Regions from separate parts of the Oceanimonas sp. CAM02 genome, predicted to be linked through region 1. Evidence: predicted binding sites of a transcription regulator. Region 1 holds the regulator's gene; the other holds the start of a gene.
The links. The regulator sigma-54, encoded in region 1, starts transcription at its own class of promoters, with help from an activator protein. The targets are predictions, from matches to a motif close to TGGCACNGTTTTNGCTT.
Positions count from the first base shown of each region.

Region 1 (3,107 bases):
GTTATCGACGCAGTAGTGACCCAGATCTTCAAGCACCCGCAGGGCGACGGTTTTACCGGACCCGGAACGACCACTCACAATCACCAGCTGCATATAGGCTCCTTCAGGCAGAAATCATGATTTGATAAAGCTCTTCGTCACTGCCGGCCTGACGCAGCTGCCGGCAAATCTGTTTGTTGCTGAGCTTTTCAGCAATTAAGGACAGCGTTTTCAGATGTTGTTTACATTCCTGCTCCGGCACCAGCAGCGCAAACACCAGACCAACCGGCTGATTGTCGATGGCATCAAATTCTACCGGTTCGGCAAAAGTCAGCAGTACCGCGGTCGCCTTGTTGTCATTGCCAATACGACCATGAGGTATGGCAATGCCATTACCGATGCCGGTAGTGCCCATCTTTTCACGGGCCAGCAAACAGTCAAAAAGCGGCTGGCTGCCGATATTCAAATGTTCGGCAGCCAGCTCGCTGATAATTTCCAGAGCACGCTTCTTGCTCGTGCAGGGAACTGCACTGCGCGTGCAGTCCCTGCTTAGTATGTCGGCGACTTCCATGGTTACTTTTGCTTGAGCTTCTCTTTGTGTTTGATGATCTGACGATCCAGCTTGTCAATGAGTCCGTCGATGGCGGCATACATATTTTCATGCTGGGCGTTGGCAAACAGCTCACCACCACTGACGTGCAGTTTGGCTTCGGCAATTTGCTGCATTTTTTCTACATTAAGGATGACGTGCACATTGGTAATGTGGTCGAAGTGGCGCTCCAGCCGGGTAAACTTGCTATTAACATAGTCACGCAGTGCATCTGTGATTTCTACATGGTGTCCGGTCAGGTTAATTTGCATAACGTCTTCCTTCTGTCGTTGCCTTTAAACCAGGCGTTTACGCTGATTGGAAGGGGGGATGGCCAGTGACTCCCTGTACTTGGCGATGGTACGCCTGGCCACCTTAATCCCCTGCTCGGCCAGCAACTGAGCAATCTTACTGTCACTCAGCGGCTTGGCCGGGTTTTCTGCTCCGACCAGCTTTTTGATCAGAGCACGAATTGCCGTGGATGAACATTCACCACCATCGTCGGTGCCCACATGACTGGAGAAGAAATACTTAAGCTCAAACACGCCCCGGGGCGAGTGCAGAAACTTTTGTGTGGTCACGCGTGAGATGGTGGACTCATGCATCTCTACTGCCTCGGCCACATGGTTCAGCACCATGGGCTTCATGGCCTCTTCTCCATACTCAAAGAATGCCTGTTGTTGTTCAACAATACAATTGGCAACCTTGAGCAGCGTCTCATTTCGGCTGTCGAGACTTTTAAGGAACCACTTGGCATCCTGCAGATGATTACGAATAAACTGGCCGTCTTCACTATTGCGGGGCTTGTCGGCAAGTGCGGCATAGGTCTGATTCAGGCGTACCTTGGGCATGGCCTCCGGGTTGAGTTCCACGACCCAGGCACCGTTGCGTTTGGTGACCACCACATCCGGAATAACATATTCGGAGCTGCCCTGAATAATGCTGCTGCCGGGGCGGGGTTCAAGCTGCTGGATCAGATTCAGAACTTCTCTCAGCTCGTCTTCTTTCAGCCTGGTCTTGCGCTGCAGAGTACGGTAGTCGCGGTTACCCAGCAGATCCATGTGCTGTTCCAGCAGCAACCGGGCTTCTGCCAGCCAGGGGGTGCTGGCGGGAAACTGGTCGAGCTGAATACACAGGCATTCCTGCACGCTGCGGGCAGCTACGCCGATGGGATCGAAATGCTGAATGCGTTTGAGCACGGCTTCTACTTCGTCGGCTTCAATGCCCAGCTCGTCGGCCGAGGCTGCAGCTAACAGTTCGTCAATATCGGCGGTGAGATAGCCTGCATCGTCCACGGCATCGATAATCGCAAGGGCAATGGCCTGATCGGTATCACTGAAGGGAGTCAGGTTCATTTGCCAGATCAGGTAATCCTGCAGCGTTTCGGTGGTTTCTCCCTGATAGACATTATCTTCCAGCCCTTCCGGCAGACCGGCACCACCACTGACCGGAGAGGCGGTATAAACTTCCTCCCAGCTGGTGTCCATGGGCAGCTCTTCAGAAAGCTGATTACGTTCCATGGCGCTGTCTGCGGCAATTTGCTCCTCGTTGCGATTATCCTCAACCCTGATACTGTCCGGCTCCTCCTGCTCCAGCAGCGGATTACTGTCCAGTGCCTGCTGAATTTCCTGCTGCAGCTCAAGGCTGGACAGCTGCAGCAGACGAATGGCCTGTTGCAGCTGAGGGGTCATGGTCAGTTGCTGGCCAAGGCGTAACTGAAGAGTCGGCTTCATGTATGCTAACGTCCTTCCATATCAACCGCGCGAAGCGGTGCCTTCAGAGGCTGAATTGTTCACCAAGATAGACTTTCTTGACCTGCTCATTGGCCAGGATTTCAGCTGGTGTGCCAGCAGCAATACGGTGCCCGTGGCTGACAATATAGGCCTTTTCACATACATCCAGCGTCTCACGCACATTGTGATCGGTGATCAGTACGCCCAGGCCTCGATCTTTCAGATGTAATATAATTTTCTTAATATCAAGCACAGAGATGGGATCAACGCCGGCAAAAGGTTCATCAAGCAGAATAAAGCGCGGATCTGCCGCCAGTGCCCGGGCAATTTCCACCCGCCGGCGTTCACCACCGGACAGACTCATACCGAGACTGTCACGAATATGGACAATATTGAACTCTTCCAGCAGCTGTTCCATTTTTTCGTTACGGCCGTCGGCGTTCAGATCCTTGCGGGTCTGCAGTACGGCCATCAGGTTATCGGCCACGCTCAGGCGGCGAAAAATGGACGCTTCCTGAGGCAGATAGCCAATGCCGGCGCGGGCCCGCACATGCATAGGCTCATGGCTGATGTCATTGTCGTCTATGGTGATGCTGCCTGCATCCCGCTGCACCAGGCCTACAATCATGTAAAAGGAAGTGGTTTTGCCGGCACCGTTGGGGCCGAGCAATCCCACTATCTGGCCCGTATTTACCGTCAGGCTGACATCTGCCACTACCTTGCGGCCTTTGTAGCTTTTCTGCAGCCCGCGTGCTTTAAGTCTGGCCATGTCAGTCGTTACTCTGGTTGTCGAAATTCTGCACCTG
Region 1 covers NZ_JAWJBK010000027.1:43,577-46,683, forward strand. The annotation lists gene rapZ (RNase adapter RapZ) at 1-93, opposite strand, end outside; gene ptsN (PTS IIA-like nitrogen regulatory protein PtsN) at 104-550, opposite strand; gene hpf (ribosome hibernation promoting factor) at 553-840, opposite strand; gene R0I78_RS09075 (RNA polymerase factor sigma-54) at 865-2,301, opposite strand; gene lptB (LPS export ABC transporter ATP-binding protein) at 2,345-3,070, opposite strand; gene lptA (lipopolysaccharide transport periplasmic protein LptA) at 3,072-3,107, opposite strand, start outside.

Region 2 (3,107 bases), on a different contig from region 1:
CAGCCTGTGCAACCACCCCGATGTAGCTCTGCTGGGCACTGAGTTTAAACCCAGGGTTGATGCATTGCGTGCATTAATGACCACTTGTCAGGAGCGCAACGACGTTGCCGGACAGGTGCTGGAGCAGTCCCTTGCCGGCACTCGCCAGCTGGCCAATATTCTCAGCCGGCTGCACGAGCGCCAGAGCATGACCTATGATCAAAAAGGTCACACCAAGGGCATTAATAAAGGCTCCGGCTTCAAAGTTTAAACTGCAGAGCGAAGCATCAGTGCGGTTGCACTCCACCGACACGCTTCGGTGAAGGCCACTCACTAAAAATACCTGCTGCGAACATACTAAATGTTCGGTCAGGCTTTTTACTTCGTCACGGCGAGCAAGCTCGCCCCATGTACGCTCGAAAATGCCATCCATGGCATTTTATGGTCGGCTACGGCAATCCCCACTGCTGCTTTGGGCTTGGGCAGAGTTGTCTGTTTACTGTCTGTCAGCGCCCGCCCCGGCGCAGTTTTTCATACAACGCCAGATCCAGCTCCAGCTCGGTCACATACATGTCGCCGTCCGGGTAGCTGTTTACCACTCTGGCACCGCGCACCACGCCCCGGCTGGCACTGTTTACCGGTCCGTCCTGTAATACGTTACTGTTCATTTCACTGGAGCTGGAGATCATCACACCGCTCAGCTGCTCACTCAGTTCACGATAGGCATCCAGCCGCGACGCCCGCATGGCATGCAGCAGTTTCTGCTGATAATCCGCCGGCCGCTGTAAACTGATAGGGGCATAACCCACGGCATAAATATGGTTTCTGGCCGGTGTGGCACCACTGCCCTGCCCCACACAACCGCCAAGAAACACCAGGGTCAACAGGGTTATCAGCTTATTTCGCATAACGTCTCCGTATATGGTCAGGCACCTGCGGGCCGCGGGTGTCGAGCATGGCGGCCACCAGATAGCTCGGAATAAACTGCTGTGCACTGGCTACCACAGCATGATCCGCCATGGTGATCAGCCGAGCATTCACTAGCCTGCCTCCCTGCGTCTCGCTGATGGTGCCATGCAGAAGATACTGGGCACCAATTTTACCACTGAGCTGCCGATAATCCCGGCTGGTGCTGATATCACCTTCAGGAGTAATGCGAATAAACGGCAGAGCCTTAAAATCGACAACCTTAAGGCCGTACTGATTAAGCTGAAACATCATGGTTTCTGACAGCAGACGACCAAACTCGTCCTGAGTAGTGTAATCCTCCTGACTGACAAAACCGCTCACTGCAATGCCTGCCTGCCGGTTCATCTGGTGAGCCGATGATACCAGCCGGTAGGCCAGTGCTGACATATGCTGCTGCAGCTGAGTTTGCCCGCCCACCAGTGAAGGACCGGCTTCCGGCAAATATACACTGCGGGCACCGGCGCTCATGCGCATGGGAATACCGTCCTGGGTATGCCGCGGAGCGCGGGCCGGTGCCGGCGTGGAGCCCAGGGGTTGATGGCTGACATAATGGGCCGCATGATCATGAGGCAGGTAATGATGCCGGCTGTCAAACCTGGGCTCACCGCTACAGGCCGATAACCCCAGCACAGTGACCAGAATAAGGGCTCTTGTCATTAACAGGCTCCGTGGTTTAAAAACTGAGTTCAGGAAACTAATCGAGTATCGGCCAAAAACAGCATAACTTTACCCGGCAAGAATATTGCATAAACCTTGCCATCTTCTTGCTGAGTGTTCGATGTTTAATTGACGCTCTTTACTTTTACACAGGATACCGCCGTGCTCAAAAATGTCTTTGCCTCATTGTTGCTGCTGTCTCCCTTTTTTACTCATGCCGACTGGTATCAGGCCGAGGGCTCAGCACCGCTCAGTCTGGGCACAGAGACAGCGCGTCAGCAGGCACTGGAACAGGCCCTGAGCGATGCCCTGCTACAGTCCGGCGCTTCCCTGAATACCATGCAGTCTGCCACCAATGGTACCTACGGCGGTCAGCAGCTGGATATTTCTGCTCAGGGCGAACTGATGGATTACCTGATTATTGACGAGCGCAAAAAACAGGGCCGGCTGTGGCTGACAGTACGGGCCGATATCTGGCCCGGTGAACGCCGGCAGGAACAATGCGCCGGCCGCTATCGTCCCGGCCTGGCACTGACCGCCATTACCCTGCGTCATCCCGAGCAGGGCAGCACGGGTCAAATTTATGAACTGGGTGCGGCCATCAGCAGCCGGTTATCGTCGATGCTGACACCCGCCGTCAATATTACGTCATCTACCGGTCAGCCACTGGACACGGACACCGCCCTGCCCAGAGACGCCGGGCTGCGTAAAGGCAGTGATATGCTAACATCACGCCGGCAAGCCAGACTGCTGCTGAGCGGCAGCATTGAGGACATCAGTATTGAAGACGGCCACTGGACCAAGTGGACCTTTTCCGACATTCCCCGGGAGTTTCGCATGCGCATTGTGCTGGAAGACAGCCTCACTGGTGATGTGCTGCTGCAACGAGATTATCAGACCCGCTCCAGCTGGGATTATAAAAAGCACGACAAGGTAAATGTGCACCAGCAAAGCTTCTGGCACTCTGCTTATGGTCAGGCGGTTAATCAGCTTTTGCAAAATGTCAGCCGGGATCTGGTCAAGGCTCAGGCCTGTATCAAGGCGGTGGGTAATATTATGCAGCAGTCAGGCGACGGCATTTTAATGGATTTGGGCCGGCGCGAAGGCATTCAGACCGGAGATAAGTTTACTCTGATGCACAGACGGCAACTCACACCGGGCTATTACAGCGAAAGCACCTCCGGAGCCACCTTTGTGGTGCAGCAAAGCCATGCAGGCTACAGCATTCTGGTGCCCGCCGGCCAGGAAGCCAAAATAACACCAGTCACTCCCGGAGACCGACTGGTGCAGCTATGGTAAGCCTGCTTATATAACCGGCAAACGGGCGGCAATATATTGCGCCGCAAAGGGAAATTTGCAATATTGTGCCCGCTTCGTCCCCGTAGTTTAATGGATAAAACAAGCCCCTCCTAAGGGTTAGATGCAGGTTCGATTCCTGCCGGGGACGCCATTCAGTGACGCTTTCCTTTTTGCTACATTGACGACTTCGGTTCAAACTGGGA
Region 2 covers NZ_JAWJBK010000004.1:118,022-121,128, reverse strand. The annotation lists gene R0I78_RS00910 (flagella synthesis protein FlgN) at 1-250, shown strand, start outside; gene R0I78_RS00905 (LPP20 family lipoprotein) at 486-887, opposite strand; gene R0I78_RS00900 (FlgO family outer membrane protein) at 877-1,605, opposite strand; gene R0I78_RS00895 (flagellar assembly protein T N-terminal domain-containing protein) at 1,768-2,904, shown strand; tRNA gene R0I78_RS00890 (tRNA-Arg) at 2,981-3,055, shown strand.
Region 2: the regulator sigma-54 is predicted to act here: its motif matches at 1,680-1,696, upstream of R0I78_RS00895 (flagellar assembly protein T N-terminal domain-containing protein).